3 regions of the Streptomyces sp. NPDC088147 genome follow, and region 2 is predicted to be linked to each of the others. Evidence: riboswitches for the same ligand, from Rfam matches in the RefSeq annotation. Region 2 holds a riboswitch; each other region holds the start of a gene.

What was found. A riboswitch is a leader RNA that binds a small molecule or an ion and turns the genes downstream of it on or off. The one in region 2 is predicted to bind cyclic di-AMP.
Positions count from the first base shown of each region.
Region 1: it holds a riboswitch for cyclic di-AMP, as region 2 does, so the genes downstream of both, ACIOGX_RS17610 (M23 family metallopeptidase) here and ACIOGX_RS33285 (C40 family peptidase) in region 2, are expected to answer to the same signal.
Region 3: it holds a riboswitch for cyclic di-AMP, as region 2 does, so the genes downstream of both, ACIOGX_RS18565 (transglycosylase family protein) here and ACIOGX_RS33285 (C40 family peptidase) in region 2, are expected to answer to the same signal.

Region 1 is NZ_JBIUSY010000004.1:567,245-577,652, reverse strand. It holds gene ACIOGX_RS17620 (pitrilysin family protein) at 92-1,453, shown strand; gene ACIOGX_RS17615 (pitrilysin family protein) at 1,471-2,853, shown strand; cyclic di-AMP (ydaO/yuaA leader) riboswitch at 3,042-3,210, shown strand; gene ACIOGX_RS17610 (M23 family metallopeptidase) at 3,224-4,000, shown strand; gene ACIOGX_RS17605 (GntR family transcriptional regulator) at 4,195-4,884, shown strand; gene ACIOGX_RS17600 (HPr family phosphocarrier protein) at 5,004-5,285, opposite strand; gene ACIOGX_RS17595 (GNAT family N-acetyltransferase) at 5,445-8,330, shown strand; gene ACIOGX_RS17590 (DUF5998 family protein) at 8,428-9,024, shown strand; gene ACIOGX_RS17585 (alkaline phosphatase family protein) at 9,024-10,220, shown strand; gene ACIOGX_RS17580 (thymidine kinase) at 10,290-10,408, shown strand, end outside.
Region 2 is NZ_JBIUSY010000011.1:77,010-87,417, reverse strand. It holds gene ACIOGX_RS33305 (pyridoxamine 5'-phosphate oxidase family protein) at 1-416, opposite strand, end outside; gene ACIOGX_RS33300 (class I SAM-dependent methyltransferase) at 413-1,150, opposite strand; gene ACIOGX_RS33295 (hypothetical protein) at 1,430-2,800, shown strand; gene ACIOGX_RS33290 (ATP-dependent Clp protease proteolytic subunit) at 3,120-3,767, shown strand; cyclic di-AMP (ydaO/yuaA leader) riboswitch at 4,085-4,281, shown strand; gene ACIOGX_RS33285 (C40 family peptidase) at 4,285-4,758, shown strand; gene ACIOGX_RS33280 (ATP-binding protein) at 4,870-5,310, opposite strand; gene ACIOGX_RS33275 (helix-turn-helix transcriptional regulator) at 5,567-6,421, shown strand; gene ACIOGX_RS33270 (DUF397 domain-containing protein) at 6,430-6,636, shown strand; gene ACIOGX_RS33265 (8-amino-7-oxononanoate synthase) at 6,656-7,807, opposite strand; partial or broken gene bioB (biotin synthase BioB) at 7,950-8,985, shown strand; gene ACIOGX_RS33255 (adenosylmethionine--8-amino-7-oxononanoate transaminase) at 9,115-10,404, shown strand; gene bioD (dethiobiotin synthase) at 10,408-10,408, shown strand, end outside.
Region 3 is NZ_JBIUSY010000005.1:104,897-115,304, forward strand. It holds gene ACIOGX_RS18550 (DUF501 domain-containing protein) at 1-548, opposite strand, end outside; gene ACIOGX_RS18555 (septum formation initiator family protein) at 683-1,156, opposite strand; gene eno (phosphopyruvate hydratase) at 1,281-2,570, opposite strand; gene ACIOGX_RS18565 (transglycosylase family protein) at 2,995-3,702, opposite strand; cyclic di-AMP (ydaO/yuaA leader) riboswitch at 3,712-3,888, opposite strand; gene ACIOGX_RS18570 (transglycosylase family protein) at 4,153-5,091, opposite strand; gene ACIOGX_RS18575 (cytochrome P450) at 5,305-6,570, opposite strand; gene ACIOGX_RS18580 (protein-L-isoaspartate(D-aspartate) O-methyltransferase) at 6,698-7,771, opposite strand; gene ACIOGX_RS18585 (hypothetical protein) at 7,870-8,016, opposite strand; gene ACIOGX_RS18590 (helix-turn-helix domain-containing protein) at 8,136-8,978, opposite strand; gene ACIOGX_RS18595 (DUF6879 family protein) at 8,975-9,727, opposite strand; gene ACIOGX_RS18600 (nucleoside triphosphate pyrophosphohydrolase) at 9,939-10,408, opposite strand, start outside.

The DNA.
Region 1 (10,408 bases), on a different contig from region 2:
TGTGCGGCACCGGGAACTTCGCCAGGTGCGAGCACGCTTGCATACAGTGGCAGGACTTCTCCATATCGCGATCGAAGGGACGTACATGCCCATGGGTCACACGGCCACAGCGCAGGCCGGTTCCGGCGGCCTGACAGCGACCGAGCACCGCCTGGCCAACGGCCTGCGCGTGGTGCTCTCCGAGGACCACCTGACCCCGGTCGCCGCGGTGTGCCTCTGGTACGACGTCGGCTCACGGCACGAGGTCAAGGGCCGTACGGGACTCGCCCACCTCTTCGAGCACCTGATGTTCCAGGGCTCGGCGCAGGTGAAGGGGAACGGCCACTTCGAGCTGGTGCAGGGGGCCGGCGGCTCCCTGAACGGCACCACCAGCTTCGAGCGCACCAACTATTTCGAGACAATGCCCACCCACCAGCTGGAGCTGGCGCTCTGGCTGGAAGCCGACCGGATGGGCTCGCTGCTCGCCGCGCTCGACGACGAGTCCATGGAGAACCAGCGGGACGTCGTCAAGAACGAGCGCCGCCAGCGGTACGACAACGTGCCCTACGGTACGGCCTTCGAGCGGCTGACCGCCCTCGCGTACCCCGAGGGCCATCCGTACCACCACACGCCGATCGGCTCGATGGCCGACCTGGACGCGGCGACCCTGGAGGACGCCCGCGCGTTCTTCCGCACGAACTACGCGCCGAACAACGCGGTGCTCTCGGTCGTCGGCGACATCGACCCCGAGCAGACGCTCGGCTGGATCGAGAAGTACTTCGGCTCGATCCCCTCCCACGACGGCAAGCAGCCGCCGCGCGACGGCTCGCTCCCCGACACCATCGGCGAGCAGCTGCGCGAGGAGATCCACGAGGAGGTCCCGGCGCGCGCCCTGATGGCCGCCTACCGGCTGCCGCACGACGGCACCCGCGAGTGCGACGCCGCGGACCTGGCGCTGACCGTCCTCGGCGGCGGCGAGTCCTCCCGGCTCCACAACCGGCTGGTGCGCCGCGACCGGACCGCGGTCGCCGCGGGCTTCGGGCTGCTGCGCCTGGCGGGCGCACCCTCCCTCGGCTGGCTGGACGTGAAGACGTCCGGCGGTGTCGAGGTCCCGGAGATCGAGGCCGCGGTCGACGAGGAACTGGCACGCTTCGCCGCGGAGGGCCCCACCGCCGAGGAGATGGAGCGCGCCCAGGCCCAGCTGGAGCGCGAGTGGCTGGACCGGCTCGGTACGGTCGCCGGCCGCGCCGACGAACTGTGCAGGTACGCCGTCCTCTTCGGCGACCCGCAGCTGGCGCTGACCGCCGTGACCCGCGTACTGGACGTCACCGCGGAAGAGGTACGGACCGTCGCCGCGGCGCGGCTGCGCCCCGACAACCGCGCGGTGCTGGTCTACGAACCGGTCACCGCCGACGGCGACGACGCCTCCGCCGATGAAGACGAGACCGACGAGCACGAGGGGGCGGACCAGTGACCGACGCTGCCGTGACCATGGACTTCCACCCGCGCCCGACAGCCGGCGAGGCCAGGCCCTGGGCCTTCCCCGCCCCCGGGCGCGGCGCTCTCGACAACGGCCTGACCGTACTGCGCTGCGACCGTCCCGGGCAGCAGGTGGTGGCGGTCGAGATCAATCTCGACGCCCCGCTGGACGCCGAGCCCGAGGGGCTCGACGGCATCGCGACCATCATGGCGCGGGCCTTCTCCGAGGGCACCGACAAGCACAGCGCCGAGGAGTTCGCCGCCGAGCTGGAGCGCTGCGGCGCCACGCTCGACGCGCACGCCGACCACCCGGGCGTCCGGATCTCCCTGGAGGTCCCCGTCTCCCGGCTGCCCAAGGCCCTCGGCCTGCTCGCCGAGGCACTGCGGGCCCCCGCCTTCGCGGACAGCGAGGTCGAGCGGCTCGTACGCAACCGTCTCGACGAGATCCCGCACGAGACCGCCAACCCGGGCCGCCGCGCCGCGAAGCAGCTCGCCAAGGAGCTGTTCCCGGCCTCCTCGCGCATGTCACGGCCGCGCCAGGGCACCGAGGAGACGGTGGAGCGCATCGACGCCGCGGGCGTGCGCGCCTTCTACGAGGCGCATGTACGACCCGCCACCGCCACCGCCGTGATCGTCGGTGATCTCACCGGCGTCGATCTCGACAAGATCCTCGGCGACACCCTCGGCACCTGGACCGGCGACACCGTCGCTCCCCGCCCCGTGCCGCCCGTGACCGCCGACGACACGGGCCGCGTGGTGATCGTGGACCGGCCCGGCGCCGTCCAGACCCAGCTGCTGATCGGCCGCATCGGCGCCGACCGGCACGACCGGGTCTGGCCCGCCCAGGTCCTCGGCACGTACTGCCTGGGCGGCACGCTCACCTCCCGGCTCGACCGGGTGCTGCGCGAGGAGAAGGGCTACACCTACGGCGTACGCGCCTTCGGCCAGGTGCTGCGCTCCTCGGCGCCCGACGCGCCGGGCGGTGCGACCGGCGCGGCGATGCTCGCCATCAGCGGCTCCGTGGACACCGCGTCCACCGGCCCGGCGCTGGACGACCTGTGGAAGGTGCTGCGGACCCTCGCGGCCGAGGGGCTGACCGACGCCGAGCGCGATGTGGCCGTCCAGAACCTGGTGGGGGTGGCCCCGCTGAAGTACGAGACGGCGGCCTCCGTCGCGAGCACGCTGGCCGACCAGGTCGAGCAGTTCCTGCCGGACGACTTCCAGGCGCAGCTGTACGCGCGGCTGGCCGAGACCGGCACCGTCGAGGCGACGGCCGCGGCCGTCAACGCCTTCCCGGTGGACCGGCTCGTCACCGTGCTCGTCGGCGACGCCGCGCAGATCAAGGAGCCGGTCACGGCTCTCGGGATCGGCGAAGTGACGGTCGTCACGGGCTGATCCGGCTTCTTCATGGAACCCCGGTGGCTTCGGCCGCCGGGGTTTCCCTTTATGTCCCTCTTTATGGGGGAGGGTGGCTGTCTGCCCTGTGGTGTGCGCTACAAAGGGGCCTGTCTGTTTGGTGATTGAAAGACCACCCGCTTAACGTCGGTCCGGCTGTTCGCCAGTTGCGCCGCGTCCGCGGCACCGGACAGCCATCGCCGAGTCCCCGTCAGGCGCGAGCCTGGGGAGCCGGGGACCCATGAAGTCCCTGGGGTGAATCGGGCGCCGCCGCCGTTCCGCGCGGCAAGGGCGCCCGTAGGAGACCTTCCTGCTCCGAACCCGTCAGCTAACCCGGTAGGCGAGAAGGAAGGAAAGGACCAGCCACCCCATGGCGTTCACCCGTGCCACCGGGAAGCATCGTGCCCGCAGCCGTATGAGCCGCAGGAGCGCGAGCGTCGCGGGTGCCGCGACCCTCGCCGCCACCGGCGTCATCAGCACCCTCGCCACATCCCCGGCGCTCGCCGCCGGCACCGACGTGGCCGCCGCCCAGCCGACCGGTCTGACCCAGGCCCTGGTCATCAACGACTCCCTCGCCGGCACCATCGACGCCCAGGCCGACGCGCAGCGCCGGGCCGCCGCCGAGGTCAGGGCCAAGGCCGCGGCGAAGGCGGAGGCGGCGCGCGAGGCGGAGGCCCGCGCCCAGGAGCTCCGCGCGGAGAAGGAGCGCGCGGCGCGGGCCGCCGAGCGCGAGCGCCTCAACGCCTTCCAGCTCCCCATCGCCGGCTCGTACGTCACCACCGGGTACCGGGCGGGCGGCTCGCTCTGGTCCTCCGGCAGCCACTCGGGCGTCGACTTCCGCGCCGCCTCCGGCACCTCCGTCGTGGCCGTGGGAGCGGGCACCGTGGTCGAGGCGGGCTGGGGCGGCTCGTACGGCAACAACATCGTGCTGCGGATGAGCGACGGCACGTACACCCAGTACGGCCATCTCTCCTCGATCGGCGTCGCCGTCGGCCAGAGCGTCACCCCGGGGCAGCCGATCGGCGTCTCGGGCGCGACCGGCAACGTCACCGGGCCGCACCTCCACTTCGAGGCCAGGACGGGCCCCGACTACGGCTCGGACATCGACCCCGTCGCGTACCTGCGCGCGCACGGCGTGAACGTCTGACCCCGATCCCCCCCCGAAGGCCCCGGCGCAGCGCCGGGGCCTTCGGCGTCGCCTCCCGCGCCCGCCACGGTCCGCTGGCCAAAAGATATCCATGGATTCCGGGCACCCATCGGAAATTCGCGATGATTGCAATAGAGTCACGGAACAGGCGTCGATCGGCAGCGTTTCGCGCGGATTAAGGCGGAGGTTCGGACATGCGCATTCCCGCGCACTCGGTATGCACGGCTATTCGCGACGACATCATCTCCGGCGTATTCGAACGTGGCGGTCGGCTCACGGAGGAGCAGCTGGCACGGCGCTACGGCGTCTCCCGCGTCCCGGTGCGCGAAGCCCTGCGCACGCTGGAGTCGGAGGGCTTCGTGACCACCCGCCGCCATGTCGGCGCCTGTGTGGCCGAACCCACGGAGCAGGAGGCGGCGGACCTGCTCGACGTGCGGCTGCTGCTGGAGCCGCTGGGCGCCGCCCGCGCCGCCCAGCGCCGTACGGAAGCCCATCTCAAGGTCCTGCGCGGCCTGGTCAGACTGGGGCAGGAGCGGGCCCGCAGAGGTCAGGGCGAGGATCTGCGCTCACTCGGCGCGTGGTTCCACGAGACGCTCACGCAGGCGTCGGGAAGCCCGGCGCTCACCGCCCCGCTCACCCAGCTCCGGCACAAGATCGCCTGGATGTACGTGGTCGACCAGCCCGCCAACCCGGTGGAGTCCTGGGCGGAGCACGGCGCGATCGTGGACGCCGTGGCGCGTGGCGACGCGGAGCGGGCGCGGACGCTGACGGCGCTGCACGCGGAGCGTACGGCGGCGGTGCACCGGCTGAAGCGGCCGGAGCGCGGCCGGGAAAAGGTGAGGGTTTCGCAACACGCCGTAAACATCGCGAGCGTCCGCAATTAACAATCGCGCCGTATACAAAGGAGAGAAATAACCCGGGTGTCCTTTTTGTTGCCCGCACGGAAAACGGAGCCGGGGTCCACTGAATTCAAGTGGACCCCGGCTCCGTCGTGGAAATACGCTCAGACCGTCTCGGGAAGCTCGTCGAGCCCTTCGGCGACCAGCTTCGCCAGCCGGTCCAGAGCGGCGTCGGCGCCCTCCGCCTCGGAGGCCAGCACGACCTCCTCGCCGCCCTGCGCGCCCAGACCGAGCACCGCGAGCATCGACGCGGCGTTGACGGGGTTGCCGTCGGCCTTCGCGATCGTCACCGGGACGCCGGCGGCCGTGGCGGCGCGGACGAAGATGGAGGCGGGACGGGCGTGCAGGCCCTCGGCCCAGCCGACATTGACGCGGCGCTCAGCCATGGTGTTGCCCTTCAAGTCTCAAAAACGATGTCTAGACCAGCGTCTCATGTGCCACGAAATGCTCCGGTGCCGACCCTGGACGGACCCCGGCCCCGGCGCCGGACCTGTCCCGTGCCACGGCCCCGGGCCGTGGCGGCGCCCGCGCCGTAGGCTTTGCCCATGGAGACGCCGCCGGACCATGCGTACCCGGACCACTGGGAAGCGGACGTGGTGCTGCGCGACGGAGGCACCGCGCGGATCAGGCCCATCACCACCGCCGACGCGGAGCGGCTGGTCAGCTTCTACGAACAGGTCTCCGACGAGTCGAAGTACTACCGGTTCTTCGCCCCCTACCCGCGCCTCTCCGACCGGGACGTGCACCGCTTCACCCACCACGACTACGTGGACCGGGTGGGCCTCGCCGTGACGGTGGGCGGCGAGTTCATCGCGACCGTACGGTACGACCGCATCGACGCGCGGGGGCTCCCGGCGACCGCGCCCGCCGACGAGGCCGAGGTCGCCTTCCTCGTCCAGGACGCGCACCAGGGACGCGGCGTCGCCTCGGCCCTGCTCGAACACATCGCGGCGGTCGCCCGCGAACGGGGCATCCGGCGCTTCGCCGCCGAGGTGCTGCCCGCCAACAGCAAGATGATCAAGGTGTTCCGGGACGCCGGCTACACACAGAAGCGCAGCTTCGAGGACGGCTCCGTACGTCTCACCCTGGACCTCGAACCGACCGCGGAATCCCTCGCCGTGCAGCGTGGCCGCGAACAGCGCGCCGAGGCCCACTCGGTGCAGCGCCTGCTCACGCCCGGCTCGGTCGCCGTCGTCGGCACGGGACGCGTGCCCGGCGGCGTCGGCCGCACGGTCCTGCGCAATCTGCTCGAAGCGGGCTTCACCGGACGCGTGTACGCGGTGAACCACGCCTTCGCCGAGGACCTGCGCGCACTCGACGGCGTCCCCGCCTTCCGGTCCGTCGCGGCGATCGGCGACCCCGTCGACCTCGCGGTCCTGGCCGTACCGGCGCGGCAGGTGCCGGAAGCGGTGGCGGACTGCGGCCGGCACGGCGTCCGCGGCCTGGTGGTCCTCTCCGCCGGTTACGCGGAGAGCGGCCCCGAGGGCCTGGAACGCCAGCGCGAACTGGTGCGGCAGGCCCGCTCGTACGGGATGCGCATCATCGGCCCCAACGCGTTCGGGATCATCAACACGGCCGAGGCGGTCAGGCTGAACGCCTCCCTCGCGCCCGAGCCGCCCGACCGGGGCCGTATCGGACTGTTCACCCAGTCGGGAGCCATCGGCATCGCCCTGCTGTCCGGGCTCTACCGGCGCGGCGCGGGCCTGTCGTCCTTCATCTCCGCGGGCAACCGCGCGGACGTCTCCGGCAACGACATCCTCCAGTACTGGTACGAGGACCCGGACACCGATGTCGCCCTCCTCTACCTCGAATCGATCGGCAATCCGCGCAAGTTCACCCGGCTCGCCCGCCGTACGGCGGCGCTCAAGCCGGTCGTGGTCGTCAAGGGGGCGCGGCACAGCGGCAGCGCGCCGCCCGGCCACGCCGTCCCGGTCACCCGTATCCCGGACGCGACGGTCTCGGCGCTGCTGCGGCAGGCCGGGGTGATCCGGGTCGACACGGTCACCGAACTGGTCGACGCGGGCCTCCTGCTCGCCTCCCAGCCCCTGCCGGCCGGCCCGCGCGTGGCGATCCTCGGCAACTCCGAATCCCTCGGTCTGCTCACCTATGACGCCTGTCTGACGGAGGGCCTGCGCCCCTCGCCGCCCCGCGACCTGACCACCGCCGCGACCCCGGAGGACTTCCGCGCCGCCCTCGCCTCGGCCCTGTCCGACCCGGCCGTCGACGCGGTGGTGGTGACCGCGATCCCGCACGTGGGGGAGACCGGTACGACGGACCCCGCAGACGGCGGCGCCCTGGGCACCGTGCTGCGCGAGACCGTGACGAGCGTCCCGGGGAAGCCGGTCGCGGTGGTCCATGTCGAGATCGAGGGCCTGGCGGAGGCGCTGGCGGTGGTGGAGCGCAGCGCGCGCGGCCCGGCCGGGTCCGCCCCCGCTCCCACCGCCGCGCCCCCGTCCGCGCCTCCGCGACCCGCCGGCGCACCGCCCGCCCCCACGGCATCGCCCGCCCCCGCCGCACCGCCCGCCTCCGCCGGCCCGCCCGCACCCGCCGCGTCCGGCCGCATCCCCGCCTACCCCGCCGCGGAACGCGCCGTCCGCGCGCTCGCCGAAGCCGTCCGGTACGCCCAGTGGCGACGGCAGAGCGCCGAGCCCGGCAAGGTGCCCGAGTATCTCGACGACGCCATCGACGAGAGCGCCGCCGCCGCACTCATCGCCCGGCTGCTCGGAGACGCGCCCGACCCCCACGGCGTGCCGCTCGGCGCGGCCGACACCCGGGAACTGCTCGGGCTGTACGGCATCCCCGTACGCCCCACCCTCCCCGCACCCGGTCCCGACGACGCCGTGGCCGCGGCGAAGCGGCTCGGCTACCCCGTCGCGCTCAAGACGACCGCGCCCCATCTGCGCCACCGCTCCGACCTCGGGGGCGTACGGCTCGACCTCGCCGACGAGGCACAACTGCGCCTCGCCCACCGCGAGCTGACCGAATCCCTCGGCGGCCCCGCCGAGCTGCGGCCCGTCGTCCAGGCCATGGCCCCGCGCGGCGTGGACACCGTCGTACGGGCCGCCATCGACGCCGCCGCCGGAGCCGTGCTCTCCTTCGGGCTCGCCGGCGCACCCTCCGAACTCCTCGGCGATCTCGCCCACCGGCTCGTACCGGCCACCGACCGCGATGTCGCCGAGCAGATCCGGTCCATCCGCTCGGCGCCCCTCCTGTTCGGCTGGCGCGGCTCCACGCCGGTCGACACCCCCGCGCTGGAGGAGCTGCTCCTGCGGGTCTCCCGGCTGGTCGACGACCACCCCGAGATCGTCTCCGTCACCCTGGAGCCCGTGGTCGTGGCCACGCGTGGACTGACCGTCCTCGGCGCGAACGTCCGGCTCGCACCGCCGCCCGCCCGCGGCGACCTCGGCCCGCGCAGCCTCCCCAGCTACTGACCGGCGCCGACCGCCGGTCGGGTCCCGGAGGTTCCGGCCGGATGAGGCCCCTACGGAGCGTCTCCGGCAGCCACCCGGCCACCGTAGGATGGAGCCCATGGCGAAGACCGGTACGACGACCCAGGGGCTGCGCACGGCGATCGAGCGCAGCGGCTACTACCCGGCTCTCGTGGCCGAGGCGGTGGAGGCCGCTGTCGGTGGCGAGCCGATCGCGTCGTACCTGGTGCATCAGGAGACGACCTTCGACGCCAACGAGGTGCGGAGGCATGTCACCGTCCTCGTGCTGACGGCCCACCGCTTCATCGTGAGCCACACCGACGAGCAGGCCGCCGACTCCAGCTCCCCGACCCCGTACGCCACCACCTCCACCGAGTCGGTCAAGCTCGACCGGATCTCGTCGGTCGTGGTCAGCCGCGTCGTCGCCAACCCGGAGTCGTACACCCCCGGCACCCCGCCGCGCGAGGTCGTGCTCACCATCGGCTGGGGCGCCGTCTCACGGATCGATCTGGAGCCCGCCGCCTGCGGCGACCCCAACTGCGAGGCGGACCACGGCTACACCGGCAGCTCCACCGCCGACGATCTGAGCCTGCGCGTCAGCGAGGCCGGTGACGGCCCCGACACCGTCCGCCAGACGCTCGCGTTCGCCCAGGCCCTCTCCGAAGCCACCGCCGCCGGAACGGCGCCCGGCCGCTGATGGCCGCCGAAGCCCTCTGGCAGGACCCCGTCCCGCTCGCCCTCGACACCGCGCCGCTGCCCGAGTACGGCAGCGGCTCGCTCGCCGATCTGCTGCCCACGCTCGCGGCCGGCCAGGGCGTACCGAACCTGACCGCGGCCATCCCGGAACTGACCCCCGCCGACCGGAACTGCGTCTTCCTGATCGATGGCCTCGGCTGGGAACAGATCACGGCACATCCGGACGAAGCGCCCTATCTGACCTCGTTGCTCGGCAGCTCGCGCGGCAACACGGGACGCCCGCTCACCGCGGGTTTCCCGGCCACCACCGCGACCTCCCTCGCCTCCGTCGGTACGGGCCTGCCGCCCGCCGTCCACGGCCTGCCCGGCTACACGGTCCGCGACCCCGCGACCGGCGAGCTGATGAACCAGCTCCGCTGGAAGCCCTGGACCGCGCCGCACGTCTGGCAGCCGTACCCCACCGTCTTCCAGCTCGCCGACGCCGCGGGTGTCCACACCGCCCAGGTCTCGTCACCGACCTTCGCCCACACCCCGCTCACCGAGGTCGCGCTCAGCGGCGGGACCTTCCTCGGCCGGCTCTCCGGCGAGGAACGGATGGATCTGGCGGCCGAGCAGCTCGGCGCGGGGGACCGGTCGCTGGTCTACACGTACTACAGCGAGGTTGACGGCAAGGGCCATCGCTTCGGCGTCGACTCCGACGCCTGGCGCGGCCAGTTGATGTACGTCGACCGGCTCGTCCAGCGCCTCGCCGAGCAACTGCCGCCCCGGGCCGCGCTCTATGTGACCGCCGATCACGGCATGATCGACATCCCCTTCGACGAGGAGTCGCGCATCGACTTCGACGAGGACTGGGAGCTGCGCGCCGGGGTGGCGCTCCTCGGCGGCGAGGGCCGGGCCCGCCATGTCTACGCCGTACCGGGTGCCGCAACCGATGTGCTCACCGTCTGGCGCGAGGTGCTCGGCGAGCGCTTCTGGGTGGCGAGCCGGGACGAGGCGATCGCGGCGGGCTGGTTCGGACCGCCCGGCGCGATGGACGAGCGGGTGTACGGCAGGATCGGCGATGTCGTCGCGGCGGCCCACGACGATGTGGTGATCACCGCCTCCGTACGGGAGCCGCACGAGTCGGCGATGGTCGGGATGCATGGTTCGATGACCCCCGTCGAGCAGCTCGTCCCGCTCCTCGAAGTACGCTCTTAGCGCCTGAAGGACCGCGCGTCGCGGTTTCCGGGCTCTTCTCTCCGCTCACCGAAAGGCCGTCACCCCCTCATGCCAGAGCTGGTGTTCTTCTCCGGAACGATGGACTGCGGAAAGAGCACCCTCGCTCTTCAGATCGAACACAACCGCTCCGCGCGCGGGCTCCAGGGCATGATCTTCACCCGTGACGA
Region 2 (10,408 bases):
ACTTCGAGCAGATAGAAGCGGCGCGGTCCCTCGCCCCTGAACTCGTCCAGCGGCAGGCGCCACTGGCGGCGGACCTCCTCGTCCGGGAAGTTCCGCTCGTAGTACCAGGCGCTGAGCTCTTCGAGTTCGTCCGCCCCCACCGGCCGCGCGGTGCCGGTGAACTGCGCCCCGTCCAGCCCGAAACCGGGCAGCTCGGTCAGATAGATCGAGCCGGATATCCGCGGGTCCGCGTCGATATTGCGTGAGTGCCGGGCCCGGCGCAGTGAGTACCACAGCAGCCGGAGGGGGTTGCGCAGCGGTACGTAGTTGACGGTGGAGGCCCAGGCTCCGTCGGGACCGTGGGTGGCCAGGGTGGTGAAGCGGCCGTTCTCGATGAGGAAGCCGCTGCGTTCGGCGAGTTGAGGCAGGGGTGTCATGACGGCTCGTACTCCTTGGCGGTGTCGAGGATCGCGGCGTGCGGCGCGGACAGGTAGGGCGCCCAGAACTCGGGCGGGCCGGCGGCCGACGGCGACAAGCGGTGCGACTGCCACCGCACGGGACCGAATCCGGCCTCCCGCAGCGCCTGCTCCAGGGTCGTCACGCTCCAGTAGCGGGCGGTGATGCTGACGTCGTGCGAGGCGAAGGACAGGGCGAGATCCACCGGGGAGCCGTCCTCGGGGGACTCGCCCGTGCGCAGCCGGAATCCGTAGCGTTCGTAGTGGCGGGGGTCGTGGTGGGCTTCGGGATGGATGGGCAGGGTGACGAACCTGCCGCCCGGCCGCAGCGCGTCAGCCGCGGTCCGGCACAGACCCACGAGTTCCTCGTACGTGGTGGCGTACGGGAGGACGTACACGCCGAGGACGAGGTCGAAGCCGCCCTCCAGTCCATCCGGCAGGTCACCGTCGGCATAGCGGACGCCCAGGGGCTCCGCGGCCTCCTGCGCGCGGGCGTGGTCGATCATGCCGCCGGACTCGTCGAGCCCCACGACCAGCGCGGCGCCGCTCCGTGCCAGCGCCCGGCTGTAGACGCCGCTGCCGCAGCCGAGGTCCAGGACCTTGAGCCGCGAGAGGTCGCCCAGCAGCCCGAACACACTGGGGAATTCGAGGTCGCGGCGGAACGGCAGCCGCGAGAAGTCGTCGTAGATCTCGGCCAGTTCATCGAATTGCGTCATCGAAGGCTCTCTTTCCGTGTGGGTCGCGGGCACAGCGGTGGCTGCCATCGGGCCTCCTCGGGGAGGGTGCGGAGAGGAATCGGGCCATACTCGTCCCAGGCACCGGGATCGGGATGAAACGCCGCGAGACCGGGAATATCTCCAACAGTTACCCATCGGCCCGCCCCCAAGCGCGGTCCGCCGTGATCGATGCGTGCACGCGTTGAACGCTTGTGCCATCGCGCATGCGACGGAATCGAACGAGGCGCACCGGGCACGTCCTGAGGAGACCAGGGGGCCGTGGCCCGCCATCAGCCCAACCGACACCTTGCCCGGCTGCTCAACGAGGCCCGCTGGAATCCGGCGGAACTGGCCCGGAGCGTCAACGATCTGGGCGCGGCTCAGGGCCTGCGCCTGCGCTACGACCGCACCTCGGTCGCCCACTGGCTGACCGGATCCCGCCCCCGGCCTCCCATACCCGACCTGGTCGCCTCGGCGTTCAGCCGCCGCTGCGGACGGCTCGTCACGACGCTGGAGACCGGCCTCGCGCAGGGCCCGCAGGCGACCGAGGATCCGCTCCTGGCCGACCAGGACATGCCGGGCACCGCCCTGGACCGGCTGGCCGCCCTGACGCACGCCGACACCGACCCCGCGCGCCGGGCCGTCCTCACCGGCTCCGCCTATGACCTGGGGGCCACCAGCGCGACCTTCTGGAGCCCCGAGCGGCCCGCCGTCCCGCCGCCGGCACGCGTCACGGGCCCCCGGGCCACCCCGGCCGACGTCCAGCGCCTGCGCTGGATGGTCCATGTCTTCGCGGATCTGATGGAACGTCACGGCGGAGCCCACGCGCGCACCGCCCTGACCGCCTACCTGACCGACGACACAAGCCGTCTCCTGGCCGCTCCCGCCCGCCCCTCCCTGCGCCGGGAGTTGTTGAGCGGTGCGGGGCAACTCACCCATCTGCTGGCCCGTATGAGCATGGACGCGGCCCATCCGAGCCTGGCCCAGCGTTACTTCACCGCGGCCCTGGGGCTCGCCCGCGAAGCCGACGACCGCGGCCTCTTCGCGACCACCCTGCGCGCCATGAGCACCCAGGCCCTGTACCTCGGGTTCGAGGAGCACGCCGGAGATCTCGCCGACGCGGCCGTCGACACCGCCGGCCGGCGCGCCGACCCGGCCCTCCGGGCCTTCGTCCTGAGTCAGCGCGCACTCACCCACGCCCGCGCGCAGCGCCGCCGCGAGGCCGTCAGAGATCTCACGGCGGCGGAGACGCAGCACGACCGCGCGACCGGCCTGCCCGGACCGTTCACCCACTACCCCCGGCCCGGACTCGACTACCAGCACGGCAGGACGCTGATCGCCCTGGGGGACACCGCGGGAGCGACGCGGCTCTTCGCCGGCGCGGCCGAGGCCCGCGCCGAGGACCGCCACAGATCAAGTGCCCTCACCCGGGCGCGGCTCGCCGACACGCTCCTGACCCTGGGTCACCTTGAGGAGTCCTGTGTCCAGTGGCACGTCTTCCTCGACCACTACCCGAGTCTGCGGTCGGCCCCCGCCGACCAGGCGCTCAGGCGTCTGCGCGGATCTCTGAGCGGGTTCCGAAGACGGCCGTACGCCGCCGCCGTGCTCCACCGTGCCCGGGGTCTCACCGTCCCGCCGTCGCCCACCTGACCGGGGCGTATCCGAGCGGGGCCCATCCGAGCGGGGCGACCCCGACCGGGGCGTCCGCAACGGGCTGAAAGCAAAAGGATCGTCCATGCCCGAGGTGTAGCGCCACGCCACCACCGGCGAACCGCCGGAGCGGGCGAGGCGCGGAGAGTACACCCGCAGAATCGCTTCCTGTCTGCTCCATTCGACCGAACGCGCCCACGGCGAACGCCTCTTGCTCCGGATTCCCCGGCCTACCCCGCATCTCATTTTCTGTACGTCCTGTACATTTTTCACAGAGCCCGCGAGAACCGCGAGACGCGCGTACGAGGAGAGGCACGCCATGAACCGTCCGTCAGCCCGCTACGTCCTGCCCGAGTTCACCGAGCGGACGAGCAACGGGACCCGCACCCTCGACCCGTACTCGAAGCTCCTCGAAGGGCGGATCATCTTCCTCGGCACGCCGGTCGACGACACCGCGGCCAACGATGTGATCGCGCAGCTCATCCACCTCGAATACGCGGCGCCCGACCGGGACATCTCGCTCTACATCAACTCCCCGGGCGGGTCGATCAGCGCCATGTCCGCGATCTACGACACGATGCGGATCGTGACCTGCGACGTGGAGACCGTCTGCCTCGGGCAGGCGGTGTCGACCGCCGCCGTACTGCTGGCCGCGGGGGCACCGGGCAAGCGGCTGGCGCTGCCCGGCGCGCGGCTCCTCCTCCGGCAGCCCGCCATCGAGGAGCCGGTCCAGGGCCGGCCGTCCGACCTGGAGATCCACGCGCGGGAGATGCTCCGACTGCGGTCGCTGCTCACGTCCATGCTGGTGCGTCACACCGGGCAGAGCACCGAGCGGATCACCGAGGACATCGAGCGCGACACGATCCTCGACGCGCCGGCCGCCAAGGCGTACGGACTGCTCGATCACGTCATCCGGAACCGCGAGGCGTCCCTCGACACGCCGCGCGACCCCTTCGGCGGGCGGTGAACGCCCGCGCCGGCACGGCGAGTCGTTCCCGTATGGACGCCGCCCATACGGGAACGACTCGCACGTTCGGCGTATGAACCGTCCGGACGAGTACGGGGTCCCGAGTTGCGCGATGCGACCGGATCGTCCAGGCGCCCCGAACTCCCTTGCAGGTACGGCCCTCGTCGGGGCTCATGCCGTCGGCGTGACACACCCCTTCACCACCCCTTTGGGGCATCCGTGATGAACTTCACATATCGTCGTTTCGTCTCGGATATCCACCTGTTCCTGCGTCAAGATCCGTGGGACGACAAGCCCCCGCCACCGCGGCGGGGCGGTCCGGGCGGACGCCGAGTCCTGCCGCCGCACCGGATGCCTGGTCGACAGGAGTGGATCGGCAGGAGTGGAGGACCCAGGCAGAACGGGACGACGCCCGGTGTGGTCGTCCCTCGGGGTGAAGTCGTGAGAGCGGCCGGGCAACTTCGCCAGCCCGAACCCGACAGGTCATCCTTCACAGGCGGCTGACGAAGGGTTGCGCATGACCGCGCAGACGAATGTCCCGTCTCTGCTGTCCAGGACCGGTGCGGTTTCGGTCCTCACACTCGCCGCGCTCGGCGGCACGATGCTCGTGCCCGGCGCCACGTCCGAGGCCGAGGCCGCCACGCGCGCGGTCAACGCCCTCAAGATCGCCGCCTCGAAGAAGGGCTCTCCGTACCGGTGGGGAGCCACGGGGCCCCACCGCTTCGACTGCTCCGGGCTGACGCTCTACTCGTTCAAGAAGGCCGGCAAGAAGCTCCCCCGTACCGCCCAGCAGCAGTACAACTCGTCCCGCCATATCTCGCCCTCCCAACGACGCAAGGGGGACCTGGTGTTCTTCCACTGGGGCAACAGCGTCTACCACGTCGGCATCTACGCCGGCAGGGGAAGGATCTGGCACTCGCCCAAGACCGGGTCACTGGTGCGGCTGGAGCGGATCTGGTCCCGGAGCGTCCTGTACGGCCGGGTGAACTGACCCCGGCCGCCGGCACCGGCCCTCTCGCCATCACCGCCCCCGGACGCGTCGGAGGGGGCCGTCCCCGCTCCGGCGGGGACGGCCCGGGACCGGGGGCACCGGCCGACCGGCTCAGCTCACGTCGGCCGCCACCGGGACCGTCCATGGCAGGACGATCCAGACCGTCTTGCCCCCCTCCGCGGTCGGGGTGACGGAGAGCTGTCCCCCCTGCTCGGCGGTGAGCGAGCGGACGATCACCATGCCGCGGCCGTTGTCCTGCTGAACGGCCGCGGGCAGCCGTTGCGGCCAGCGCGGATGGCTGTCGGTGACTCCGACGCGCAGCTGCTCGTCACGTTCGAGGCTGACCTCCACGGTGAACGTGGGTGACTGCCCGAAGGTGTGCTGTACCGCGTTGGTGGCCAGTTCCGAGACGATCAGCCGGACCGTCTCGGCCATGTCCTCCCGCACCGGCAGCCCCCACTCGGCCAGCAGGTCCACGACGTATCTTCGCGCCGCGGTGACCGAGGCGGGATCGCTCGGCAGGGTGATGGATGCTTCCTGGTGGTCTGCCATGGCGACGCCGTCCCTTTCCCGCCGGGCCTGGCTCCGGCACAGAGCGAATGACTGCGCGGACGGCCTCGGACCGTGCTTCGCGCCAGCCTCCCACTGATCGTGCCGTTCCCAGGGCCGATCCACCGAGATCTGCATATATCTGTCGCTCAAAGCGGTGAACTCTGCAACGCGAGACCGTATTTGGGCGCCGGAAAGATATCTTCTCCGCCGCGGCGCCCGAGGGCGCGACGAACACAGGGCGGGGAGGCAATCATTCATGCGGCATATTCCAGCGGTGCGCCGGCGCAGGCTCGGCGAGGAATTGCGCAAGCTGCGGCAGAGCGCGGGACTGACGAGCGGTGAGACCGCGCGGCTGCTCGGCTGGCACCAGTCGAAGGTCAGCCGGCTCGAGACGGGCGTCAGCGGGGTGAAGGACGAGGATCTGGCCGGACTGCTCGACGCGTTCGGCGTCACCGACGCACAACAACGGCTGCTGCTGGGCGCCTTGGCGGGGACCACCAGCAGCGGACAGGGGTGGTGGATGGCGTACGGCGGCGTGATCCCGCCACAGTACCGGGACTTCATCAGCCTGGAGTCCCAGGCCCGCACCGCGCGCACACTGGAGACCTCCGTGGTCCCCGGCCTGCTCCAGACCCCCGCGTACGCCCGTGCCGTGACCCGTGCCGCGCTCGGCGGACTGCCCGCCACGACGGTCGACTCCCTGGTCGAGGTGCGGCTCGCCCGCCAGGAGGTGCTGCGCGCCGGCATACCCCTGGAGCTGCACGCCGTGCTGGACGAGGCCGTTCTGCGCCGCGAGGTGGGCGGGCCCGGTGTGATGCGGGAGCAGTTGCGGCGGCTCTCGGAGCTGGCCCGTCTTCCGCATGTCTGCCTTCAGGTGCTGCCGTTCACGGCCGGCGGCTATGTAGGACTGACCGGCCCTTTCGTTATCTTCTCATTCCCGCACATTACTGATCTGGATTTGGTCGTTCTCGACCATTTGACGAATAGCCTCTATCTGGAGCGGAAAGAAGACCTTGAGGCGTACTGCGCGGCGTTCGGCACCATGCAGGCGCATGCCCTCTCGACAGAGGATTCATTGGATCTCATCGCCGGGATCGGTGACGGCGCCTAGGGAGCATCATGACCCCCCACCTGACATGTCCATCCGCATGGCATCGCAGCAGCTACAGCACCGGCGCGAACAACTGTGTGGAGTGCGCCCCCATCGCCGTGGGCGGACTGGCCGTACGTGACTCCAAGGAAGTGACCCGACCCCATCTGTTCTTCTCGGCGGACGCGTGGACTTCCTTCGTCTCCGCGCTGCGCGACGAGGCGCCCGCGCACTGACCGCCCGGGGCCGGTCGGCTCAGCTCGCGTCCCCCGGCGCGAGCGCGACGATCGTGTCCACCGCCGTGCCGATCTGCTGATCCGTCAGATCGGCACGCGCGGTGAGCCGGATCCTGGAGATGCCGTCCGGCACCGAGGGCGGACGGAAGCACCCCACGGCCAGCCCCGCCGCACGGCACTCCGCGGCCCAGCGCACCGCCGCTTCGGGCGACGGCGCCCGTACGGAGACCACGGCGGCGTCCGGTCGTACGGCCGTCAGACCCGCCCCGGTCAGCAGCCGGTGCAGCGTACGGGCCACCTCGCGCGCCCGCTCCGGCCGGGCGGGCTCCCGGCGCAGCAGCCGCAGACTCTCCAGCGCGCCGCCCACGGCCGCCGGCGCCAGTCCGGTGTCGAAGATGAACGTACGGGCGGCGTTGACCAGATGGCCGATGACCCGTGCCGGGCCGAGTACCGCGCCGCCCTGGCTGCCCAGGGACTTGGAGAGCGTGACGGTGGCCACCACTCCGTTGGCACCGGCGATGCCCGCCGCGTACGGCGTGCCCCGGCCTCCCGCGCCGAGCACCCCCAGTCCGTGCGCGTCATCGACGAGCAGGGCCGCGCCACGGGTACGGCAGACCTCGGCCAGTTCACCGAGCGGCGCCGCGTCGCCGTCCACGGAGAACACCGCGTCGCTCACCATGAGCGCCCGCCGCCCGGCGTGCGCGTCGAGTGTCTTGCGTACGGCCTCGGGTTCGGCGTGCGGGACGACCACGGTCTCGGCGCGCGAGAGCCGGCAGCCGTCCACGATCGAGGCGTGATTGCCCGCGTCGGACAGCAGCAGCGCGTCGCGGGCCGTGAGCGCGGTGAGGGCGGCCAGATTGGCCGCGTATCCGGAGGAGAGGACGAGCGCGGCCTCGAAGCCGCAGAACGCGGCCAGTTCACTTTCCAGTTCGGCGTGCAGTTCGGTGCTGCCCGTGACCAGCCGGGAGCCGGTGGCGCCCGCGCCCCAGCGGCGCGCGGCCTCCGCCGCCGCGCCGGTCACGGCAGGGTGGCGGGTGAGCCCCAGGTAGTCGTTGCTCGCCAGGTCCAGCAGTCCGGATTCGGCGGGGCGCGGCCGGAGCGTACGGACCAGACCCGACTGTTCACGGCGGCGCGCCTCGTCGTCGGTCCAGTCGAAGGGGTCGCGCTCCATGGTCCGGTCCTTTTGTAGGCAACGCACAGACCTTAGCCGGGCCGCCACGGGGGCAGGGTGTGGTCATACACACACGTCGATCCGATGGCCTTGTGGGATTCCTCCTTTTCCCGGACGTCCTCCGTGGGCAAGGATCAGCACCATGGACCTGCTGAACACGCTGGTGGAGAAGGGTCTGCGGCGCGAGCCGCCGACCCGCGAAGAAGCGCTCGCCGTACTGGCGACCTCCGACGACGAACTGCTCGATGTGGTGGCCGCGGCCGGGAAGGTGCGCCGTCAGTGGTTCGGGCGGCGGGTGAAGCTCAATTATCTGGTCAATCTGAAGTCCGGGCTGTGCCCCGAGGACTGCTCGTACTGTTCGCAGCGGCTCGGCTCCAAGGCCGAGATCCTCAAGTACACCTGGCTGAAGCCCGACGAGGCGTCGAAGGCGGCGGCGGCCGGAGTGGCGGGCGGGGCGAAGCGGGTCTGTCTGGTCGCGAGCGGCCGGGGTCCGACGGACCGGGATGTCGACCGGGTCTCGCAGACCATCGAGGCGATCAAGGAGCAGAACGAGGACGTCGAGATCTGTGCCTGTCTCGGGCTGCTCTCGGACGGCCAGGCGGAGCGGCTGCGGGCCGCGGGCGCCGACGCGTACAACCACAACCTCAATACGTCCGAGGGCACCTACGGCGACATCACCACCACCCACACCTACGCGGACCGGGTGGACACGGTGCAGCGGGCGCAGACCGCCGGGCTGTCCGCGTGTTCGGGGCTGATCGCCGGCATGGGCGAGAGTGACGCGGATCTGGTCGATGTCGTCTTCTCGTTGCGCGCGCTGGACCCCGACTCGGTGCCGGTCAACTTCCTGATCCCGTTCGAGGGGACACCGCTCGCCAAGGAGTGGAACCTCACCCCGCAGCGCTGTCTGCGCATTCTGGCCATGACGCGGTTCGTCTGCCCCGATGTGGAGGTCAGGCTCGCGGGCGGGCGCGAGGTGCATCTGCGCTCGATGCAGCCCCTCGCGCTCCACCTGGTCAACTCGATCTTCCTCGGGGACTATCTGACCAGCGAGGGCCAGGAGGGCAAGGCGGACCTGGAGATGATCGCGGACGCGGGTTTCGAGGTGGAGGGCGCGGACACGACCACGCTGCCCGAGCACCGTCGCGACGGATGCGGCCCGTGTGGCGGAGACGCGTCCCGGACGTCCGCCGAAACCACTCCGGCCGAACAGGCCGAACAGGCCGACCCGGTCACGGACACCGGGGCGCCCCGTACGGACCTGGTGGCGGTACGCCGTCGCGGCGCCGGTACCGACTTGGCGCCCAATGCCTGAGACCGCCCCTGGTGAGCTGCTGGCCCTGGACCGGGCCCATGTCTGGCATCCGTACGGCCCCATGCCCGGCCGTGCCGAACCGCTGGTCGTGGAGTCCGCGTCCGGGGTCCGGCTGCGGCTCGCCGAACCCGCCCACGGACAGCGCGAGTTGGTCGACGGCATGTCGTCCTGGTGGTCGGCGATCCATGGCTACAACCACCCCGTGCTCAACGCGGCGGCACACGGCCAGCTGGACCGTATGAGCCATGTGATGTTCGGCGGGCTCACCCACGAGCCCGCCGTGCGGCTCGCGGCGCTGCTCGTCGACATCACCCCGGAGCCGCTGCGCCATGTGTTCCTCGCCGACTCGGGCTCGGTGTCGGTCGAGGTCGCGGTGAAGATGTGTCTCCAGTACTGGCGTTCGGTGGGCCGCCCGGCGAAGCGGCGGCTGCTGACCTGGCGGGGCGGCTACCACGGGGACACCTGGCAGCCGATGTCCGTGTGCGACCCCGACGGCGGGATGCATGACCTCTGGTCGGGGGTGCTGCCCCGGCAGATCTTCGCGGACGCGCCGCCCACGGAGTACGAGGAGACGTACGCCGACGGCCTGCGCGCGCTCATCGCCCGCCACGCGGACGAACTGGCCGCGGTCATCGTCGAGCCGGTGGTCCAGGGCGCGGGCGGGATGCGCTTCCACTCCCCCGCGTATCTGCGGGTGCTGCGGGAGGCCTGCGACGCGCACGATGTGCTGCTGATCCTCGACGAGATCGCGACGGGGTTCGGCCGTACGGGGACGCTCTTCGCCGCCGAGCAGGGGGGCGTCTCGCCGGATGTGATGTGTGTCGGCAAGGCGTTGACCGGCGGGTATCTCACGATGGCGGCGACGCTGTGCACCTCACGGGTGGCCGAGGGCATCTCGCGCGGCGAGGTCCCGGTACTGGCGCACGGGCCGACGTTCATGGGCAATCCCCTGGCCGCCTCGGTCGCCCGCGCCTCGATCGAGCTGCTGCTCGACCAGGACTGGGCGCGGGAGGTCAAGCGGATCGAGGCGGGCCTGCGCGAGGGGCTCGCGCCGGCCGCGTCCCTTCCCGGTGTACGGGAGGTACGGGTGCTGGGCGCCATCGGCGTCGTCCAGCTGGACCACGCGGTGGACATGGAGGCCGCGACACGGGCGGCGGTACGGGAGGGCGTATGGCTGCGGCCGTTCCGCGACCTCGTGTACACCATGCCGCCGTATGTCACGGATGACCGGGATGTCGAAACAATCTGCCGCGCGGTGACGGCGGCGGCGAGAGAGGGCTGAAGCA
Region 3 (10,408 bases), on a different contig from region 2:
TCGGCATCCCCCTCGGCGCCGGAGGGGTCGGACCCGCACGGCGTCACGCACGGGCCCTTCGCCCACCACTCCGGCAGCATCGCGATCGCCTCGTCGCCCAGCGGGTTCACCCCGGGCCCGGCCGCCAGCGAGTGGCCGACCAGGACATGCAGGCACTTCACCCGGTCCGGCATGCCGCCGGCGCTCGGGAAGCCCTCCAGGACCTCGATGGCGTCGCGGCGCGCGAGGTAGTCCTCGTGGGCCGCGCGGTACGCGGCGGCCAGCTCGGGGTCGGTCGCGAGGCGCTCGGTCATCTCCTTCATGACGCCGTTCGCCTCCAGCGTGCCGATGGCCGAGGCCGCGCGCGGGCAGGTCAGGTAGTACGTCGTCGGGAAGGGCGTGCCGTCGGGGAGCCGCGGGGCGGTCTCGACCACGTCCGGCTGACCGCAGGGGCAGCGGTGCGCGATGGCGCGCAGGCCGCGCGGCGGGCGGCCGAGCTGTTCTTTGAATGCCGCGACGTCCGCGTCGGTGGGTTCCGTGCGTGCGGTCTGCGGAGGGGGCGTGTCCATGCCTGCCTATGTATGTTCTGCGGTTCTCGGGTGTTCCGCGGTTCTCGGGTGTTCCGCGGTTCTCGGGTGTTCCGCGGTTCTCGGGTGATTCTCGGATGATCTGACGGTGTTCTGTGCTGCCCGGCCGCCGTCGGCTATCTGTCCTGGCGGTCCGCGTTGTCCACGCCGTCCAGCACGTTCGAGTACCAGGGGCGGTCCGTCGCCCCCCGCTCCTCGCGGCGCTGCTCGCGAACGTCCGGGTCGATCACGGTGTAGCCGGTCTCCCCCGGCATCACGTAATGCAGATGCTGCCGGGCCAGCCGCTGGATATACGCGTCGTCCTGGAGCCGCGCCTTCTCGTCGCGCAGCTCCTCGACCCGCTGCTTCGCCTCGCGGGCCAGCCGCTCCTGGTCGGCGATCTCGTTCCGCTGCGACACGTACTGCCGCATCGGATACGCGAGCGCCACCACCAGTGTGCACACGACCAGGGCGAGGAAGGCGGCCCGGCCGGTGAGCCGGGAGCGGCGGTCCTGCCTGCGGTTCTGCGAGCGGTAGACCCGGGCGGCCGTCTGCTCGCCGAGCAGTCGCAGCCTGGTCGCGGTGGAGAACCGGTCCCGGTTCCCGGCCATGGCTCGCCTCCCCTGTTACGTCCCCTGTTGTACGTACGTCCCCGGACACGGTACGGGACCGCGACCGGGGACGTACGGACGACGGGCGGAGCCGCCCCTCGCCCTCATATCCACAGGTTCAGGATCAGGCGGAACGGAACCGCGGGAACGCGCTGCGGCCCGCGTACACCGCCGCGTCGTCGAGGATCTCCTCGATGCGCAGCAGCTGGTTGTACTTGGCGACGCGCTCGGAGCGGGCCGGGGCGCCGGTCTTGATCTGGCCGCAGTTGGTGGCGACGGCGAGGTCGGCGATGGTGACGTCCTCGGTCTCACCGGAGCGGTGGGACATCATGCACTTGAAGCCGTTGCGCTGGGCCAGCTCGACGGCGTCCAGGGTCTCGGTCAGCGAACCGATCTGGTTGACCTTGACGAGCAGGGCGTTGGCCGAGCCCTCCTCGATACCGCGGGCGAGGCGCTCCGGGTTGGTGACGAACAGGTCGTCGCCGACGATCTGGACCTTGGAGCCGAGCTTGTCCGTGAGGACCTTCCAGCCGGCCCAGTCGTCCTCGAAGAGCGGGTCCTCGATGGAGACGAGCGGGTACGCGGCGACGAGCTCCTCGTAGTACTCGGTCAGCTCGGCGGCCGAGCGGGACTTGCCCTCGAACTCGTACGAACCGTCCTTGTAGAACTCGGACGCGGCGACGTCGAGCGCGAGCGCGATGTCGCGGCCGGGGACGTAACCGGCCTCCTTGATCGCTTCGAGGATGAGGTCGAGCGCGGCGCGGTTGGACTCCAGGTTCGGCGCGAAGCCGCCCTCGTCGCCGAGGCCGGTGGAGAGGCCCTTCTGCTTCAGGACCTTCTTGAGCGTGTGGTAGACCTCGGCACCCCAGCGCAGGGCCTCGGAGAAGGACTCCGCGCCGATCGGGGCGATCATGAATTCCTGGATGTCGACATTGGAGTCGGCGTGCGAGCCGCCGTTCAGGATGTTCATCATCGGAACGGGCAGCAGGTGCGCGTTCGGGCCGCCGAGGTAGCGGAAGAGCGGGAGGTCCGAGGCCTCGGAGGCGGCGTGCGCGACGGCGAGGGAGACGCCGAGGATGGCGTTGGCGCCGAGCGACGACTTGTCCGGGGTGGCGTCCAGGTCGAACATGGCCTGGTCGATCAGGCGCTGCTCGGTGGCGTCGTACCCGACCAGCTCCGGGCCGATCTGCTCGATGACGGCGAGGACGGCCTTCTCGACACCCTTGCCCTGGTAGCGGTTCTGGTCACCGTCGCGGAGCTCAAGGGCCTCGAACGCACCGGTGGAGGCACCGGAGGGGACAGCAGCACGACCCGTGCTGCCGTCGTCGAGGCCGACCTCGACCTCGACCGTGGGGTTGCCTCGGGAGTCGAGGATTTCCCGGGCTACGACGACGTCGATGGACGGCACGAGCATCTCCTTCTGGGATGTGACGCTTGGAGTGCAGGGTCTCATTGGCCTTGCGGCAAGAGCCTAACCGCCGCGGGGTCATCGGTCGGCCGGTGCCCGCCACCTAAGACGAAATGAGGCCCGAATCCCGCACCGCGGGAGTCGTGGGCCGCCATCGCCGGGGCCGCGTCCGCCGCGGTCCGCGCGCGGGCGGGCCTCAGCGGGAAACCCCGGCCCGGCGCGTACGGGGGATTACGCGCCCGGCCGGGGTGGTCTCGGGTGGGGCCAGGGGCCCGGGGTCCGGAGGTTCGGAGGTCCGGGGCCCGGGGTCCGGGGCCCGGGGTCCGGGTCCCGGAAGGTCCGGGGCCCGGGGCCCGGGTCCCGGAAGGTCCGGGGCCCGGGGCCCGGGGGCCCGGAGGGTCCGGAGGGCCCGGGGCCCGGGGCCCGGAGGTCAGCTCAGGTGGAGCTGCTGGCCCGGGTAGATCACGTCGGCGTCGCTGACGATGTCCTTGTTCAGGTCGAACAGCTTCTTCCAGCCACCCTTGACGTCCTCGGCCTTGGCGATCTTGGAGAGGGTGTCGCCGGACGCGACCTTGTACTCGCCGTCACCCTTCTTGATCGTGGCGGGACGGCTCTCGCCGCGCGAGGCCGGCTGGGCCGCGTCGCGCGTGCTCTCCGTGGTCTCCCGCTGCGACTGCTGCGTCGGCTGCGACTGCTGCTTCGGCTGGCTCCGCTGCTTCGGCTGCGACTGCTGCTGGGTGTTCTCGGTGGCCGAGCCGCCGTCGTACGCGGCGTTGGACAGGCCCACGCCGCAGTTCGGCCACGCGCCCTTGCCCTGGCCCGCGAGGACCTTCTCGGCGACGGCTATCTGCTGGGACTTGCTGGCCTGGTCGGCGCGGGGGGCGTACGCGGTACCGCCGTAGGCGGCCCAGGTGGACGGCGTGAACTGGAGGCCGCCGTAGAAGCCGTTTTGGGTGTTGATGGACCAGTTGCCCCCGGACTCGCACTGCGCGACCTTGTCCCACTCGGAGGCGGTCGCGGCGGTGGCCGAGGTCGCACCGATCAGCGGGGCGGCGACGGCGGCACCGGTGACGCCGGCGAGCGTGGCGTAGCGGACGGCCTTCGACGGGCGGCGGTGCTTGGCCTTGCTGGAACGCAGCAGCATGGAACATCTCCTCACCGACGCCTACGAGGTCAGCTGTCGGGTTCGGGCCAAGTGAGTTGCCCGGCCTTGTGCTCTGGCGCACAAGGCTTCACCCCAAGCCGGTCCTCGGCCGTCTCTCGACGGCCGGAGCCCGGCGCGAACCTTTGGGTCCCCCGCTCCTGCCTACGGCGCTTGACGCGTCGGTTACTCCCCCCGACCGACGGCAGGATTCGGCGTGACGGTCGACGGGGCCCGCGGTGCGAGCGGTTCAGACCGTAATCACAGGTCTGCCCGTTGTTCAAAGATGCACATCAAGGAAAAATCGCCCTTACCTCCCCCTGGAGCGATCTCATTTACGCAGGTGGGAGAGGAAGCGGCCCAACCGGCGGGCCAAAAGACCCCAGTTGCGGCAAAGAGACCCTTGTCTCACTTTCGCAGAAGTGGACATAGGGTCTCTAACTGCCTCTACTTCACGCCGAGATCAAGGGTCTGGCCAGGAAGGATCAGGTCGGGGTCGGCGCCGACGGTGTCCTTGTTCGCCTCGTAGAGCGCGGACCACCCGCCGGGCACCTCGCGCTCGTCGGCGATGAGCCAAAGGCAGTCGCCCACGCGGACGGTGTACTCGCCCTCCGCCGCGTCCGCGCCTTCCGTTCCGTCCGTCGCGCCGCCCGCGTGACGTGCCGATCCGTCACCTCGCGAGGCATGTCGGCCGGATTCACGCTCTTCACCCGAATTGCCCGGTACGGAATCCTCCGGGGCGGCGTCGCCACGGTGCTTGCCCTTGGCGGCGTCGTCGGCCTCCGCGTCATCGGCGGAGCCGGAGGCGCCGGAGGACTCGGAGGGGGCGGGGGTCGCGTCGTCGGGCGCGGTCCCGTCCGGGGTGGACGCGGAGCTGTCCGAGGGCGCGTCGGCGTCCCCGGCCTTCCCTGACGCCCCGGACGTCTCGGACGCGTCGGAGGACCCGGAAGGCTTGGACGGCTTGGACGTCTCGGTCTTCCCTGACGTCTCGGAGGGCTTGGGGGTCCCGGACGACTCGGGTGTCGTCCCCCGTTCCGCCTCGGGCGTCGTACCGGGGTCCACGCCCGGCGCGGCGCTGCCCGCCGTCAGCCCCGAGATCGCGGCGCAGCTGGCCCACGCCTTCGGCCCCTGCGCGTCGAGGATCTTCTCGGCTATCGCGATCTGCTGCGATCTGCTGGCGAGGTCGGCGCTGGCCGCGTACTCCGCGCCGCCGAAGTCGTCCCAGGTCTCCTGGGAGATCTGGAGTCCGCCGTAGTAGCCGTTCTTGAGGTCGGCGCTCCACATGCCGCCGCTCTCGCACTCGGCGACGCGGTCCCAGGTGGAGGCGTCCGCCGCGCCGGCACCCGTGGCGCCGAGCAGCGGAATGGCGATCGCGGAGCCGGTCACCCCTGCCGCGACGATCAGAGCGGGGGCCTGGCGAGGTCGACGGTGTCGGCCGTTCCCGGAGCGCATGCGATTGCCTTCCGTGTGACTGATGTTTCGACTACTGCGTGTGGCGGCTGAGTTTTCGAGAACGTAGCGGTACTCGAACTGCTGTCACAAGTCGATGCAGCGGAGATCACGTGAAAGTCACAGTCTTGACGGGTCGTCAGTAAACCTTCAGTCGGACAATGGCGTGAACTGCACCGGAAGCGTGCGCAATCCACGCATGATGAGCCCTCCACGCCACCGCAAATCGGCAGGATCTCCCGCAAGCCGCACATCGGGCAGCCGGGTCAGCAGGGTGGCGAGCGCCGTCTGCCCCTCCACCCGGGCGAGCGGCGCGCCGAGGCAGTAGTGGATGCCGTGTCCGTAGCCCAGGTGCTGATTGTCACGCCGGGAGAGGTCGAGCGTGTCCGGATCCGTGAAGCGCTCGGGGTCACGGTCGGCGGCGGCCAGGACGACCAGCACCGGATCGCCCGTCGCGATCCGCTGCCCGCCGAGCGTCAGCGGCTCGGTCGCGAAGCGCCAGGTCGCCAGCTCCACGGGACCGTCGTACCGGAGCAGCTCCTCGACCCCCGTCGCGAGCAGACCGGTCTCCCCCGCTCCGAGCGAGCGCTGGAGCAGCGCGCGCTGCTCGGGGTGGCGCAGCAGCGCGAACATGCCGTTGCCGATGAGGTTCACGGTCGTCTCGAAACCGGCGAAGAGGATGATGAAGGCCATCGCCGCGGCCTCGTTCTCGGTGAGATGTTCCCCGTGGTCGCCGGCCCGGATGAGGCCGGAGATCAGATCGTCGCCGGGGTCCGCCCTCTTGCGGTGGATGAGGTCGGCGAGATAGCCCCGCATCTTCTTGACGGAGCGCCCGACTCCGCCCCGCGGGCCGCCCGCGTGCCGGATCATCATGCCCGCCCAGTCGCGGAAGTCGTCCTGGTCCTCGCGCGGCACCCCGAGCAGATCGCAGATCGCGTAGATGGGGAGCGGGAACGCGAAGTCATGGATGAGGTCCGCCTCGCCCTTCGCGGCGAAGCCGTCGATGAGCCGGTCGGTCAACTCCTGCACGCGCGGCGCGAATTCGGCCACGCGGCGGGGCGTGAACGCCTTGGACACGAGCCGTCGCAGCCGGGTGTGATCGGGCGGATCGATATTGAGCAGATGTGTCATCAGCTCCGCCTTGCGCTCGCCGGGAATGCCCGTCTTCCCCTTGGCGTGCGCCGGCTCGGCGTGATGCGTGGGGTTCTTGGAGAGCCGTGCGTCGGCGAGGGCCTGCCGGGCATCCACGTACCGCGTCACGAGCCATGCCTCGACCCCACTGGGCAGCGTGGTCCTGTGCACGGGCGCGTGCTCGCGCAGCCAGGCGTAGGCGGGGTACGGATCGGTGGCGAACTCCCAGGTGAACAGCTCGGGAGCGGGCGGGGCCGGGGGGACGGGGGCGGACTGGTGCTGCATGCCCCGACAGTAACCGCCCCTCTGTCCCGGCCCGCGCCGCCCAGTTCCCCCGGCCGCTCGGAGGACCGGCCCGCCTTCCGCGGTAGGGCGCGAGGCCGGCGGGGCGGGTCGGGGCCGAGCGTCTGTGCTATCCGACGGCGGGGACCGGATGCTCCGGGGAGTCGAGCCAGGCCCACGGCGTGCCGTCCGGTCCCAGGGTCAGTCCGAAGCGCTCGAACCCCGGGCGACCCTGGTCGTCCCACCAGACGTACGCGGCGGTGAGCTCACTCCACAGATCACGCGGTCCGCCCTCGTAGACCTCGAACGTGTCCCTGCCCGGTTCATAGTCGACTGTGGCCCACGACGTCACGGCCGTGTCGCGGAGCCACAGGGTGTAGGAACCGTCCGCGTAATGCTGAGCCCAGGGAAACATCCCCCGTGTCTGGAGTCCGATGGCGAACATCGGGAGCCAGTCGCCCACGGCCTCCGGGGAGAGCCCCGTCTCCGTACGGCGTCCACCGGCCGGCCAGGGCCCGCGCAGGTACTCCCGCGTGTCAGTCCGGAACGTGCGCTGCCGACGGAGGCGCATGAACGCGGACGGCCCGATGAACGGACCGCCGGCGCCGCCGTCCTCCCGGACGGTGAGCCGGACGACGGCCTCCCCTCCGTACTCCGTGGCGTACGGGCAGACGATGAGCCCGCCGGGCTCGGTCTGTCCGATGATCTCCGCCGGGATCTCGCGGAGCGAGGCAGTGATGAGCACCCGGTCATACGGAGCACGTGGCGGCCAGCCCAGGGAGCCGTCCCCGACGATGGCCGCCGGGCTGTATCCGGCGGCATCCAGCCGAGCGTGGGCGGTGAGCGCGCTTCGCGGGTCGCACTCCACCGTCACCACGTTGTGGGAACCGACCCGCTCGGACAGCAGACCCGCGTTCCAGCCGGTACCGGTTCCCACCTCCAGGACGGCGGACTCCGGGCGCACTTCCAGCGCCCCCAGCATGGAGAACACCATGGAGGGCTGGGAGTTGGAACAGCTCGGGTTCTTCCCCCGGCGGCTCCCGGTGTGCGCCCCGTCGTCCCACTGGGTGGTGAGGGATACATCCGAGTACACCGCCCGGAACCAGGCTGCGGGGTCCGTGCGGCGGTCGATGGCCTCCGCGCCTCCGGTGCCGTCGGTCACACCCGGCCAGATCAGGTCAGGAACGAACGCTTCTCTGGGCACGGCCCGATAGGCCGGGAGCCAGTCAGGCGTAAGAACCTTCATGTCCATGAGCCGGGAGGCCAGCCCCTCCGGGCCGGCCTCCGTCACGTGTCGCTCGCTCACCGCTCGGTGGGCCGGCTGTCGTCGCGGTTCACATCGCCGTCACCGGAGCCGCCGCCTCCATGCTTGGCGCCGGAGCTGCTGTCGTCCTGCTGGCTGCCGCCCTGCCCCGATCCGGTGCCGCCGCCGTGCTTGGGATCACCCATGAGTGCGCTCCTCAGTTGGTGCGAACTGTCCATGAGGAGACGCTAGGACCGGAAGTCCGGTCCTGTCGGGGCTGATTCGCCGGATTTCGCGGGCCAGTCGGTGATCTTCCGAAGGATTCTCAGGCGGTGTCGAGCGCCCGCCTGGCGCGAGCGATCACGCGGTGGGCGTCGGCCCCGTAGACGGCGGAGTCGGAGAGCGTCTGCCACACCTTCCGGTAGACGCCGACACTGTCCGCGTCGTCCAGCCAGAGTTCGGCGTGCCAGTCCTCCGTGATCACCAATCGATCGTCGTACAGCCAGAACCCGTTGGCCGGAGGAATACCGAGCGAGGCACCGAAGGGGACGATGCCGAGGGAGACGGTGTCCAGCCCCAACACACCTGCGAGGCGGTCGAGTTGCGCGGCAAGCACGGCGGGAGGGCACACCAGGGCCCGGAGCGCTGCCTCCCACATGACGATATGGAACGTCCTGCCCGGCTCGTACAGCATCTCCTGTCGCCTCACACGCGCCCGTACGGCTTCCTCGGTGTCCCGCACGGACTGGTGGAGGTCCGCGTAACGGGTGAAAACGTGGCGGGCGTACTCGGCGGTCTGGAGCATCCCGGCAACCATGGAGCTCTCCCAGCCGCGGATCCTCCTGGAGCGCTCGTACTGCACAGTGAGCGCGTCCTGGACCGGTCTGTGTCCTGCGGCCAGTTGTCTGCGCCACGCCCGGGAACGTGACTCCAGACTTCTCAGTCTGGTGATCAGCTCCTCTGCCACCTGCGGGTGGCCCGTGCCCCCGGCCCATGCCAGCAGATCGTCCGCCGTCGCGGTCTGCCGCCCGGTCTCCAGCTTGCTGACCTTGGACTGCGTCCAGCCCAGTCGTGCCGCCAGCTGCCGCCCCGTGAGACGCCGGTCGGTGCGCAGCTCACGGAGCCGCACACCGAGGGCCACGCGTGCTTGTTGGAAGTCGGAAGTCACTCGCCCGACGGCATCTGTTCCGCGAACTGTCCGTAGGGAACGGCGTGGTGCCAGGCGGCGTCCCGTACCTGGCAGGCACGTGAGATCTCCACGGGATCGGTGATCAGCTCGACTCCGGTGAGCTGATCCGCGTCATCGAAGTGCAGGCGGGCGATGACTCGGGAGTCGAACAGCCAGAAGTCGTCCTCCGGCAGTTGGAGACGCGCCGCGTCGGCGCGCCACAGGTTGCGGATGTCCTCTCCCACCGCGCTGTTCCGGCGCGCGTTGTCGAGCAGGTAGCGCTGTCCGACCGACGGGGGGCTGTCCACGACACGTACCCGCTCGAACCGCTTGCCCAGGGCCGTCTGTTCGCGGCGCACCACGCACCAGGGGTCGTCCAGGTCCCAGCCGGAGTCCTCGCCGCACGCGAAGCGCCGGTATGTCTCGGTCTCTTCGTCGGAGGCATAGCGGCTACGGGACTCCAGACGCCACGCGCTGTGCTCGCACGTCTCGAACATGGACTCGAACTCTTCGAAGCTGATCATCACGGGAACCCTCTCGGCCTCCTTCGGTGCGAAGTCCGCCAACAGCACGCGCGGAACAATCACGAAGCTTTCCCCGGCCCTGACGTTCCGAAGCTGGGCGACGTCGTCGGGATCGGTCACCGCGTCGCCCTGGACGAGGACCTCCCCGCTGTCCAGGTCCTCGTACAGGGTCGGGCAGCCGCTGTTGCCGGAGTTGGTACCGATGCACCGGAGCCGTCGTGCCATTTCCGTTCCCCTCTCACCGCCGGACGAGTCCCGACCAGGATGAGACGGGCATGGCCGCACCGTCCCGCTTGATTCGCGATGATTCGCGTGATCACGCGCAAGAGGCTCCCTCCCCGGGCTCCCTCCCATTACGGCGTGGCCTTCGGCCCTACCGCTGGACCGCGTGGCCCTCGGCCCTACCCCCCTGTACGGAGTGGCCCTCGGCCCTGCCTCATACCGCGTGGCCCTCCGCCGTGCGGATCGCGTCCCTGTATACGCGGGCCGCCGCGCGCAGGGCCGCTTCCGGGTCGGCGCCGGCCTCTTCCGCCCTTACCGCGAGGGCCAGTAGTTCGTAGCCGATGCCCTCGCCCTTCGGGAGCGGGACGTCGAGGCCGGCCGTGCGGGTGCGGCCCGCCAGTTTCGCGGCGAGGGCGAGGCCGGGCTGGCCCAGGGGGACGCCGTCGGTGACCGAGTCGCGCTGCTTCTCGACCGCTTTCATCCGGAGCCAGTGGGTCTTGACGTCCTCGGGGGTCTCGGCCGTCTCGTCGCCAAAGACATGGGGGTGGCGGTGGATGAGCTTGTCCACGATCGTGCCGGCGACGTCGTCGATGGAGAACGGCCCCTCGCCGTCCTCACCCTCCTCCGCGGAGCGCTCCTCCGCGATCCGGGCGTGGAAGACGACCTGGAGCAGGACGTCCCCCA